Regions from separate parts of the Geobacillus sp. CCR genome, predicted to be linked through region 2. Evidence: predicted binding sites of a transcription regulator. Region 2 holds the regulator's gene; the other holds the start of a gene.
What was found. Region 2 encodes NrdR, which represses ribonucleotide reductase genes. Its sites were predicted from a motif close to AACACNATATATNGTGTT; they were not measured.

Region 1 (6,351 bases), on a different contig from region 2:
TTCCGCCCGTCTGAAGGGCAGGAGGCGATCATCGGCGAAATGATGGAGCTCATCGAGGCGGCCATCCGCCGGGCGCCGGCGACACCGTACGGTGTGATGGGAATCGGCATCGGCGTGCCGGGCGTCGTCCATACCGAAAGCGGGACCGTTGTGTTTGCTCCGAACTTGCGCTGGGACGATGTCGCCTTGGCGGCTGTTTTGCGGCAACGGTGGCCTGAGCGTCCTGTCATTGTCGAGAATGAGGCGAAACTGGCGGCGCTTGGAGAAAAGTGGTTCGGCGCCGGCAACGAGTTCGCCCACTTTGTTTACATCAGCGCCGGAATCGGCATTGGCGCCGGCGTCGTTCTTCACCATCAGCTCTATCGGGGTGTCAGCGGCCTAGCTGGTGAAATCGGCCATCATACGATCGATGTCAACGGCATTCGCTGCAGCTGCGGCAACATCGGCTGCTGGGAAATGTATGCGTCGGAAAAATACATTGAGCGCCGTTTGGCTGAAGAAGGGCGTTCTGAATGGCTCGATGAACGCTTTTCCATCGCTGCGATGGCGTTGGCAGCAGAAAGCGATGAACAGCTGGCGCGCATTTTGGAGGAAACGGGGCGCTATCTCGGCGTTGGATTGTTGCAGGTGATTTATGCGTACAATCCAGAAGCAGTCATCATCGGCGGTCCGATTGCCCAAGCGGGCGAGTATGTGATCGGTCCGGCGCGCCAAGAAGTGAGAAAGCGGATTCTCGTCAAAAAAGAAAGCGAGCCGTCCATCATCTCCTCCAAGCTGAAAGAGAAAAGCTGCGCCATCGGCGCGGCTGCTTCGGTGCTTGAGGCGGTCGTCCTGCCGCCGGAATTTGCGGCGGTCTAGCGCATGCGAAAAGAGGCGCCTGCCTGTTTGGGCAGAGCGCCTTTTTGGTTAACGGGCTACGCTTTTTTCTTCACTTTCCCGGTCCATGTTTTAAATCCGCCTTTTAAATGGTACAAGTCGCGGTATCCTTTTCGGTAGAGCATTTGCGCGGCTCGCCCGCTGCGCAGTCCGTTTTGGCAGTACAAATAGATCGGCTGGTCTTTGCGCAATTCTTTCATGCGCATGCGAAGCTGCGTGAGCGGGATGTTGCGAGCCCCTAAAATATGTCCAGCCGCAAACTCATCCGGTTCGCGGACGTCGACGAGTTGCGCTTTTCGATAACCGGCGCGGAACTCTTCCTCTGTCAATGCTTTGACAATTCTCTTCTGCCAGAAGTACGTAATGACGGAATACACGATGATTGCGCCGAGAATAATGAGCAATGCTTCCACCCGTCATGCCTCCTTTCGCTTCGTCTGCTATTTCCTATTATATAAAGTCGCCGCCGGGAAGCAAAGAGGTTTTCGCGATGCCATTTTTCTTTCCTTCACCGGCGTTGTTTGCTAAACTAATAAAGGCGGCCAAAAGCGTCCCGCCCCTTGGCGGTGGTCGACAAGCCGCCGCAGCGTTTAGAGTATGGAACAATAGAGAAGGTGGAACGATGGCAAAAGAAGTATGGCGCTTTATCGATTCCGGCTATTGCCCGCCGGCGTTCAATATGGCGCTCGATGAGGCGCTTCTCGATTGGCACAGCGAAGGCAAAATTCCGCCGACGATCCGCTTTTATGGCTGGAATCCGCCGACGTTGTCGATTGGTTATTTTCAAAAAGTGGAGAAAGAAATTGATTTAGAGGCGGTCAAACGGCACGGTCTCGGCTTTGTCCGTCGGCCGACTGGCGGGCGCGGCGTCCTGCACGATAAAGAATTGACATACAGCGTGATCGTCTCCGAGTCGCACCCGGCGATGCCGAAGACGGTGACGGAAGCATACCGCGTCATTTCGCAAGGAATTTTAGAGGGATTTCGCTATCTTGGGTTGGATGCGTATTTTGCCGTGCCGAAAACGGAAGAAGAGAAGGCAGATTTGCGCAGCCCGCGCTCGGCCGTTTGTTTTGACGCGCCGTCATGGTACGAGCTTGTCGTTGAGGGGCGGAAAATCGCCGGCAGCGCGCAAACGCGGCAAAAAGGCGTCATTTTGCAGCACGGATCGATTTTGCTTGATCTGGACGAAGAGCTGCTGTTCAGCTTGTTTAAATATCCAAACGAGCGGGTGAAAGAGCGTCTGCAGCGCGATTTTAAAAAGAAGGCGGTCGCGATCAATGAGTTGACGAGCCGCACGGTGACGATCGAGGAAGCGAAAGAGGCGTTTTACAAAGGATTTGAAAAAGGATTGAACATCGTATTGGAACCGTACACGCTCACCGCCGAAGAGCGGGCGTACGTCGAAGAGCTGGCGCGGACGAAATACGAAAGCGACGAATGGAACTTCAAGCGCTGAGCAGCGACGCGGTAAATCGTTCGTTTTCCGGCAAAAACAGCGGCACTCCCCCGTTTTTCTCCGCTTTTCGCCGTGTTTTGTTTTTTTTGCTTGACAAAATGAAATCATTTGTTCTCTTTAACAATATATAGTATGATTTTCATAAAAAATCATACTATATATTGTTTTTTTCTGTTTGATATGGTAAGGTAGAGAAGACAGGACAACTTTGCCAAAAACATGAGAGATTATATAAAAGAGGAGAGATAGGAGAATGACGGTGGCGTCATCCGAAAAAATGAAGATCAATATTGACAAGCTGAACGAGGATATCCGCCTATTTCCGCAAGTGCATCCGATTACGCCGGATATGCACATCACCCATAAAGGCGTATCCCGTTTGGTCATGCTTGACCGGTATTCATTCAAAGATACGGAGAAGCTGACGCTCACACCGGGCGATTTCGTCGTGTTGACGATCAAGGAGGATCCGAAATTCCCGGCACGAGGGCTCGGGTTTATCGTCGACATCGATTGGGAGGCGAAAAAGGCGCGCGTGTTGATTGAAGACGAATACCGGCACGTGCTCGAAGGGGAAGAGGCGGAGACCGGCATTGTGGTTCGGTCGCTCGACATTATTGATAAGCCGCTCGAAATTTTCTATGAGCAAATCGCCAAGCGCAATGCGACTGGGCTGGCGGCGGTGGAAAAGACAGAAGAAAAGCGGAAAGAGTGGTTCGAAAAGTTTTATCAAGAGCTCGCAAGCTTGAATTTTGTTCCGGCCGGCCGCGTGTTGTACGGGGCGGGTTCGGGCAAGGAAGTGACGTATTTCAACTGCTATGTGATGCCGTTTGTGAAAGACTCGCGCGAAGGAATTTCCGAACATCGGAAGCAGGTGATGGAAATCATGAGCCGCGGCGGCGGCGTTGGGACGAACGGCTCGACATTGCGGCCGCGCCATACGCTTGCGCGCGGGGTGAACGGCAAATCGTCCGGGTCGGTCTCGTGGCTTGACGATATTGCGAAGCTGACCCACCTTGTCGAGCAAGGTGGCTCCCGCCGCGGCGCCCAAATGATTATGCTGGCCGACTGGCACCCGGACATTATCGAATTCATCGTCTCGAAAATGCAAAACCCGCGCATTTTGCGCTACCTGCTCGAAAATATGGAAGACGAAGGCATCAAAAAAGCAGCGCGCGACAAACTGAAATTTACGCCGCTCACCGAGCGGGAGCGGGCGATGTACGAAGCGATCGTCCGATACAAGAACGCGCCTGACTACGGCGGTTTCACCGAAGACATCATCAAAGACGCCGAAGAAAAACTGCGCACCGGCGGTACATATACGGTGCACAACCCAGACTTTTTGACCGGTGCGAACATTTCCGTCTGCTTGACGAAAGAGTTCATGGAAGCGGTCGAAAAGGACGAAGAATACGCGCTCCGCTTCCCGGACGTGGAAACCTATTCCGAAGAGGAAATGCGCATTTACAACGAAAAATGGCATGAAGTCGGCGATGTACGCGAATGGGAGAAAATGGGCTATCGCGTCCGCGTCTACCGGAAAATCCGCGCCCGCGAACTGTGGAAGCTGATCAACATTTGCGCGACGTATTCGGCCGAGCCGGGCATTTTCTTCATCGACAACGCCAACGAAATGACGAACGCCCGCGCGTACGGGCAAAAAGTCGTTGCGACCAACCCGTGCGGGGAACAACCGTTGGCACCGTATTCGGTGTGCAATCTGGCCGCCATTAACTTGGCGAACATGGTCGACAAAGAACGGAAGGTCATTGACTACGAAAAACTGAAACGCACGGTCGAAATCGGGGTGCGGATGCAAGACAACGTCATTGACGCCACGCCGTACTTCCTTGAGGAAAACAAAAAACAAGCGCTCGGCGAGCGCCGCATCGGCCTTGGCGTCATGGGGCTTGCAGACTTGCTCATTTACTGCGAAAAAGCGTACGGCTCTGAGGAAGGAAACCAGCTTGTCGATGAGCTGTTCCGCACGATCGCCACGACCGCATACCGGGCATCGATCGAGCTGGCGAAAGAAAAAGGCAGCTTCCCGTTTTTGGTCGGCGAAACGGAGGAAGAGACGCGCAAGCTGCGTGAAGCGTTCATCAACACCGGCTACATGAAACGGATGCCGGAAGATATTCGTCAAGATATTTTGAAATACGGCATCCGCAACTCGCACTTGCTGACGGTGGCGCCGACAGGATCGACGGGAACGATGGTCGGCGTCTCAACCGGGCTTGAGCCGTACTTCTCGTTCTCGTACTACCGGAGCGGGCGCTTGGGCAAATTTATCGAAGTGAAAGCGGACATCGTCCAAGAATATTTGGACAAACACCCGGAAGCCGACCCGAACCACTTGCCGCCTTGGTTTGTGACGGCGATGGACTTGCCGCCGGAAGCGCACGCCGATGTGCAGTGCATCATTCAACGCTGGGTCGACTCGAGCTTGTCGAAAACGGTCAACGCGCCGAAGGGCTACACCGTCGAGCAAGTGCAAAAAGTGTACGAGCGTTTATGGCGTTGCGGTGCGAAAGGCGGAACCGTCTATGTCGACGGCAGCCGCGATGCACAAGTGTTGACGTTAAAGGCTGAGGAGAATCAGATTGAAGAGCAACTTGAACTGCTTCCAGAGGAGCTCGAGGAAAAAGAGACGAAACGCCCCGTCGTGCTCGTTGATACGATTCAAGATGTGCGCGCCACCGATGTGACAATCGGTTCCGAAATCGGCAATATTTGCCCGATTTGCCGCGAAGGGACGATCGAAGAGATCGGCGGCTGCAACACGTGCACAAGCTGCGGCGCGCAGCTGAAGTGCGGCCTGTAATGGCGATACGGATGGGTTTGAATGGATGAAACGCTGGTTTCCGTAGAGGAACCGGCGTTTTTTTTACATAAAAGGCAAAAGCCAAAATATAGTGGTAAAAGGAGGGAACGAAAGGGGGAGCGTCATGATTGTTCATGTCGTAAAGCGCGGGGAGACGCTTTGGCAGTTGGCTCAGCGTTACGGCGTTCCACTCGAGCGGATTGTCGCCGCCAATGAACTGAGCGACCCGAACCGGCTAGCCGTTGGCCAAGCGCTCGTCATCCCGGTTCCATATCGTTACCATACGGTCCGCACAGGGGAAACGTTATGGCAAATTGCGCGCCAGTATGGAGTGGCGGTCGAAGCGATTATACAGGCGAACCGGATCACGAATCCGTCGCTCCTTTATCCAGGGACAACGTTGTTCATCCCAGCGCGCATCCATACGGTGCGAAGCGGGGAGACGCTGGCGCAAATCGCTTCGTTCTACGGAGTGACGGTTCAGCAGCTGATCGAAGTAAACGATATTACCGATCCGAACCGGATCGTCCCCGGACAGCGGCTCATCATCCCGCCGGCGAAGCCGCTCATCGAGGTGAACGCATTTACGGTGGACCAAGGGGAGAAAGGAGCGGAGCAAGTGCGCGAAGTCGGCCGCCATTTGACCTATGCCGCGCCATTCGCCTACACGATCCGCGCCGATGGTGGGCTCAATCCGATCAATGATACAGCATTCATTCAGGCGGCTTATGCCGCCCGTGTCGTGCCGATGATGACGATCACGAACTTTACGTACCAAGACCCGGGCTCGAGGCTGGCGCAGACGATTCTGGCCGACGTTGCGCTGCAAACGCGATTGCTTGACAACGTCATTCAAGTGATGCGAGCAAAAGGGTACCGCGCGTTGAATGTCGATTTTGAAAATGTCTATCCGTCCGACCGCAAGCGGTATAACGAGTTTTTGCAGCGGGCGGCCAACCGGCTTCACGCCGAAGGGTATGTTTTATCGACGTCGCTGGCGCCCAAAATAAGCGCTGAACAAAAAGGGCTGCTGTACGAAGCGCACGACTACCCAGCCCACGGACGCATCGCTGATTTTGTTGTCCTTATGACCTATGAGTGGGGCTACCGATTTGGGCCGCCGCAAGCCATTTCGCCGGTGAATCAAATTCGGCGCGTGCTCGATTATGCGGTGACCGCCATTCCGCGT
Region 2 (6,351 bases):
CTTGCCTCGTCAAAATGGATTTCGATCACCCGCTGTCCCCCCTTTAGCCCGAAAGGAATGCTTGGTTTATATATATGGGGACAACGGGCTGTTTAGACTAAAAAACCACAAAGCTTAGCGGCGTTCATTGTTCGAGGAGAGGGTGCCCCAAAAGGATCGGGACACCCTTTCTTATTACCGTATACAGGCATAAAACAAATATGTTGTGTTTTGTTTAAGGGAAATTACCCTTTTGGGTCAGCCCCAGTCGGCAAACGAACCGCTTGCCGACTACGGCAGAAAAGCTAGAAACAGAACCTGCTCAACTAGTTTTTATGGGTTAATCAACATGCCTGTGCAAACGGCAACGTTTCAAATCGCCTTTATATATTTTGCTCACGGCGGTTCGGTCCAGTGATTTCAATCGGATAGGCCAAATAGCGGATTCGCTCCATAATGCGCGCCGCCTTCACCTTCTCTTCTTCGCCGCGCTGCGAATACGTCAAATGATGGGCGAGCTGCTGCATATCAAAGTTCGACGTGAAAAACGTCGGCAAGTTTTCAAACATCCGGTATTGCAAGATCGGGCCAAATACATCATCGCGCACCCAGCTTGACATCGCCTCCGCCCCAAGGTCATCGAGCATCAGCACCGGCACTTTTTTGATATAATCAAGCTTTTCGTTCATCGTCTGGTCTTGAAGCGAATGTTTCATCTCACGAAACAGCTCGGGCACGTAGACGATCAGCGACGAAACGTTTCGCTTCGCCAGCTCGTTGGCGATCGCGGCGAGCAAATACGTTTTGCCCACCCCAAACGATCCGTGCAAATACAAGCCTTTCATTTTTTTCCCTGGCTCGTATTCCGCCACAAACCGCTCGGCAAATCGGATCGCTTTGATCCGCCCATCGTCATTGAGATCGACGTCAGAGAGCGAAGCACGCAAGATTTCGCGCGGCATGAACATGCTTTGAATGAGCGACTCTTGCCGTTTTCGCTCGTCATGCTGCACTTTTTTGGGGCAGCGGTCGTACTCAACGTCGATCCTTCCACCGTTGACCACCAAATTTGGATGGTACCCCGGCAGCATGTTGTTGCATCGCTCAAGGCCCGGACATTGGCGGCAATTCCCGTGCTGCTCGATGAACTCATACAGCTTCATCAAGCTGCGGTCAACCGCATCGGCCGACAATTGCCGTTCGTGCGCCCGCAAAAACGGCTGCACGTCCGGATGCTCCAAAATGTAGCGTTTCATTTGTTCGTAGCGTTGTTTAAACCGTTGATTGCCAAGCAACCGCTGCAACAGGTGGTTTACTCGTTCCATGGCTTTTCCCTCTATGATTCATCACGGTATTTTTTCAGCCGTTCCTCAAGCTCTTTGCGCGCCTGTTCGACGTCAAAATCATCATCATCCGGCTGGCTGTAATCCATGTTCAGCCAGTCCGGGACGATTTCCGTGCGCACGACTTTGCGCACCGTCCGCGTCCCTTTTTCCTTTTCGTTCGCCCAGTTTTGGTATGTTTTCGCCTCTTCTTTCGCCAGTTCCATTGCTTCCTTCACGGTTTTCACCTTTTTGCGCGCCCAATGGCTGGCGATTTTTTCTACGTATTTTTTCGACAGCTTCATATTCGTCCGGAGCATGACATAATAAATGAGCACGTTGACAACTCCGGGGAGCAGCTGCTGCTGGAACATAATGTCTTCGATCAACTGCAAATCAGCAAGCGACGGCTCAGCGCCGCCTGAAATCTCTTTCAGCAGCTGGCGCGGGGAAATTGTTTCCAGCTGTTTCATTAGTTGCTCCTCTTTTGTGCGCGGTTCGATGTTTTCCATCGTCCGGTAGGCGAGCGGCTGCACTCGTTCGACGAGGCGCGGCTCGACACCGCCATGTTCGAGCTCATACCATTCGCGCGCCGCCCGGCGCAACGCGTCAATATCGATATGATAGGCCGGATCGATGACGCCAAGGACCAGTTTTTGCATCTCAAGCGGCGGAATGCCGTATAAAAACGCCAGCTTTTTAATCGCTTCCTTCACTTTCGCTGTCACAGCCCGGCGCGGCACAAGCTGCTTGGACAGGCCGGCAAAAAACAGCTCAAAGTCGAATACATCATCATCGAGCACATACGACGCCTCATCCCGCCTGATGTGATCCTTCCCTTCAAGCAGCTCGGGCCCGGCTTCTTCGCTGAGGCCGGCGACGATTTGTTCAGCGGGCACGGCCGAAAACACGTCGGAAAACGACCGCGTCACCTGGGTGAATTTCGTTTCATCAATGGACGGACGGGCAAAAAAGTTGCTCAGCTGGATAAACAAGTGGCGGCCGACTTGCCGGTGCAAAAAAACGCTCAACATCTCGTCGCGGAAAAACTGGTCTGGCGCCAGCGGCGGACGCAGCTCATAAAGAAACAGCTTCGGTTCATCCGCCTCTGGAGCGTGGACGTATGTGTCGAGCAGCCCGATTCCTTCGAGTTTCAACCGTTCGCTGTAAATGTCCGGCAGTCCGCACTGCATGAGCGCCATAAGCCGATGATGGGTCGCTTCCTGGCCGTCAAGCAGCTCAAGCTCCCCCCAAAGCGTCATATAAAGCGCCAACGCCCGGCAGCCGATGAGCGGCTGGTAAAGCAGCGTCAGCACTTTACGGTCCACCTCTTGCAACACCCCACGGCTTTGCACGGTATAACGGTCGACAGCAATCAGCTCTTTCCAATGGTGCTGCATCGCTCCGACCTTCCATTCCGCCGTATTCGTTTCAAACCGGCTCTCCCCTTTCCTGCCGAAAAGACGTTGAAAAAAGGGCTTGCCGCCTAACGCCAAAGCCCTTTTTACCGTTGCCCTTTTTTGATCAGCTCTTTCAGTTCTTCAATGAACACATTAATATCTTTAAACTGCCGATAGACGGAAGCGAAGCGGACATAGGCGACCTCATCGATGTGTGACAGGCGCTCCATCACCATTTCGCCGATCGTTTCGCTTTTCACTTCCGAGACGCCTTGATTGCGCAGTTCGCGCTCAATTTCCTGCGTCACTTTTTCAAGCTCCTCGAGCGCCACCGGCCGCTTCTCGCACGCTTTGATCAAGCCGCGCAAAATTTTCTCCCGGCTGAATTCTTCGCGCGTTCCCTCTTTTTTCACAACAATCAGCGGCGGCTCCTCGATCCGCTCAAACGTCGTAAACCGATAATGGCACTGTTCGCACTCCCGCCGGCGGCGGATCGAACGACCCTCTTCAACCGGGCGCGAGTCAAGCACGCGCGTGCCTTGATGATGGCATGAAGGACATCGCATAACATCCACTCCGTTGATCTTCTTATTTTCTATCATACCGGAATGGACGAAAGCAGACAAGATATAGTTAGCTGTTCAGTCCGGAACCGATATAGGGCAGGCGGGCGTCGAGCTTCCGATACAAATCGAGAATGACCGCCCGGCTATGCCCAAAATCAAACGGCAATAGCTTCGTCTCCGTCGTCGCGGAAAAGTCGACCGCCGTTTCAAACGGCCGCACGGAAATGACGGTAGCGACGATGAACAACTTTTTGCCGCGCTTTGTTTGCGCACAAATTTCGCCGCGCTCTTCGGAAACAGAAACGAGCTCGGCGCCGGGCAGCGACGAGAGCAGCTCCTTGACCGCATCGATGACGGCGCGGTTCGTCGCTTTGTAATAATGGCTTCTTAGCTCTTCATCTTCATGATTTTCCCGCGTTTCACAATGGTTTGTGAAGGCGTATTTGAGTGTTTTCCACATGCTCATTGCCACGTCTCCCTAGTCATTCTTTTTCTTCCATCATACCATGATTTTCGCCGCTGTTGTACCGCCGAGGGCGCAAAAAAAGGAGCGTTTCGCTTACGCTCCTTTCGGTTTATCATTATCCAATTACAGCGCCTGCGCCTTTTTCACTTCGATCGGGCGCATGCCGCGCGGAAGTTCAATCGTTTCCCGCGTTTGCGCGCCCAGCATTTCGGCAATGTAATCGGCGGCAATCGTCGGGTCTAAATGGCCGCATGTATACACATCAATGCTCGCATAGCCGTGTTCGGGAAAGGTGTGAATCGTCAAATGCGATTCCGAAATAATGACGACCCCGCTTACGCCTTGCGGAGCGAATTTATGGAACGCCACTTCGCGAATCTCCGCTCCCGACTTTAACGCGGCGTCAACGAACGTTTTTTCAATAAAATCAATATCATTCAGTTTGTCAAAGTCGCATCCCCAAAGTTCCGAGATAACGTGACGACCCATCGTGTCCATGAAAAGAATCCCCCTTTAACCAATTTTCTCAAACAAATAAAAAAACAGAAGGTGAGTTGCAAAATGGCATGTATAACTACCACGGGGGAAAGTTAGTCCTAAGAGGTCCTAACCCTTTAAGTAGTCACATTACCCTTGCCGTTAAGAAGTTCACGAGACATAGTATACTTTGTTTAGGGGGTTTTTGCAACAGGCTTTTTTAATTTTTTTGCATAAAAAAGAGAAAAAGCGCCCACGCCCGCACCGTGGCCCGATCCGTTTGTGCGGATCGCAAAAGCCATAGCGCAGGCGGCGCGCTTCACATCGAACCGCTGTTACGCATTGACGCTGAGACGCTCATTCATTTTGGCCGCGACAAGATGGGCTAAATCAACGACGCGGCACGAATAGCCCCATTCATTGTCATACCAAGCGAGCACTTTCACTTTTCGCCCTTCCATCACCATCGTCGACAGGCCGTCGATAATCGCAGAATGCGGATTCGTATTGAAATCGATCGAGACAAGCGGCTCCATCGTGAAATCCAAGATGCCTTTCAATGGGCCGTTGGCAGCGCGGATCAGCGCCTCGTTCACCTCATCAACCGTCACATCGCGCTTCAAGTCGACGACCAAGTCGACGAGCGAGACGTTCGGCGTCGGGACGCGGAGCGCCATGCCATGAAGCTTCCCTTTTAAATGCGGCAGCACTAGGCCAAGCGCTTTCGCCGCTCCCGTTGTCGTCGGGATGATCGACTGCGCGCATGAGCGGGCGCGGCGCAAATCTTTATGCGGGTTGTCGATGTTTTTTTGGTCGTTCGTATACGCGTGAACTGTCGTCATCAGGCCGTTTTCAATCCCAAACGCTTCATCGAGCACTTTGACGACCGGAGCCAAACAGTTTGTCGTACACGAGGCGTTCGAAATGATGAAATGGCGGTCGATGTCAAGCATATGCTCGTTGACGCCAACAACGATCGTCACATCTTCATTTTTGCCCGGGGCGGTTAAAATGACGCGCTTCGCCCCTGCCTCAAGGTGAAGGCTCGCCTTTTCGCGGTCGTTGAATTTTCCGGTCGCTTCAATCACAATATCGATATCAAGCTCTTTCCACGGCAGCTGTTTCGGGTCGCGCGAGTTTAACAGCCTCACTTTTTTGCCGTTGACGAGCAGGCCGTCTTCCAAGGCGATGACCTCACCGTCAAATTTACCGTGGTTTGAGTCATATTTCACTAAATGGGCTAACGTTTCCGGCGGATAGCTGGCGTTCACCGCCACAATGTCGAGGTCAGAGGAATTGATGGCGCGCCGGAACACCATCCGTCCGATTCGTCCGAAACCGTTAATCGCCACTTTCGCCTTCATTCACTTTGTTCTCCTCTCATATATGTTATACTATTTTCTTATATTCGTATAAATAGTATATCATATTTTTAGGAAATGTGGAGAACAAAATGACTGAAAGCGAACAAAAAAGACGCCTATTTTTCCAAGGCGTCCCATTGTTTCAAAATAGCCAACAGCTGACGGCGTGTCTCTTCCCTCGTTCCGTTATTGTTGATGACCGCGTCGGCCCGCTTCATTTTTTCCGCCAGCGGCCATTGAGCGCGAATGCGGGCGCGCGCTTCTTCCTCAGTGAACCCGTTCCGCTCCATCAGCCGGCGAAGCTGGATGTCATCGTCAACATACACGACAAGTACTTTATCGACCCAGGATGTCAATCCGCTTTCAAATAAAAGCGGAATGTCCAATACGACCGTTTTCGCCCCGGAACGGACGAGCGCTTCTTTCTCCGCGAGCATTTTCTGACGCACCGCCGGGTGAACGATGGCGTTTAGCTTTTTCCGTTCTTCTTCGTCGTTGAACACGATCGCCCCGAGTTTCGCCCGATCGATCTCTCCATTTGTCTGCAAAATGCCCGGACCGAAGGCGGCGACAATCTGACGGTAGGCGTCTTCCCCCGGTCGGACGACGGCGCGCGCCGCTTCGTCAGCATCAATGACCGGAAGGCCGAGCTCGCGCATCATCGCGCTCACCGTGCTTTTGCCGCTGGCGATCCCGCCGGTCAATCCGATCGTCAACGTCATGGAACCTCTCTCCTTTTTACACGCCGCCTAGCGCTGGCAGCGCGGGCAATAATGC

Region 1: ACVBDQ_RS01375 (vitamin B12-dependent ribonucleotide reductase) is a predicted target of NrdR. The motif match lies at 2,486-2,503, and genes of this name have one in related genera.

The regions. Positions count from the first base shown of each region.
Region 1 covers NZ_JBREBQ010000002.1:28,189-34,539, reverse strand. Annotated here, with positions in the region: gene ACVBDQ_RS01390 (ROK family transcriptional regulator) at 1-858, shown strand, start outside; gene ACVBDQ_RS01385 (rhodanese-like domain-containing protein) at 915-1,289, opposite strand; gene ACVBDQ_RS01380 (lipoate--protein ligase family protein) at 1,499-2,335, shown strand; gene ACVBDQ_RS01375 (vitamin B12-dependent ribonucleotide reductase) at 2,589-5,162, shown strand; gene ACVBDQ_RS01370 (LysM peptidoglycan-binding domain-containing protein) at 5,287-6,351, shown strand, end outside.
Region 2 covers NZ_JBREBQ010000007.1:58,450-64,800, reverse strand. Annotated here, with positions in the region: gene ytxC (putative sporulation protein YtxC) at 1-29, opposite strand, end outside; gene dnaI (primosomal protein DnaI) at 363-1,304, opposite strand; gene ACVBDQ_RS05505 (replication initiation and membrane attachment family protein) at 1,316-2,701, opposite strand; gene nrdR (transcriptional regulator NrdR) at 2,806-3,267, opposite strand; gene ACVBDQ_RS05495 (hypothetical protein) at 3,335-3,733, opposite strand; gene speD (adenosylmethionine decarboxylase) at 3,857-4,231, opposite strand; gene ACVBDQ_RS05485 (glyceraldehyde-3-phosphate dehydrogenase) at 4,546-5,574, opposite strand; gene coaE (dephospho-CoA kinase) at 5,691-6,296, opposite strand; gene mutM (DNA-formamidopyrimidine glycosylase) at 6,324-6,351, opposite strand, start outside.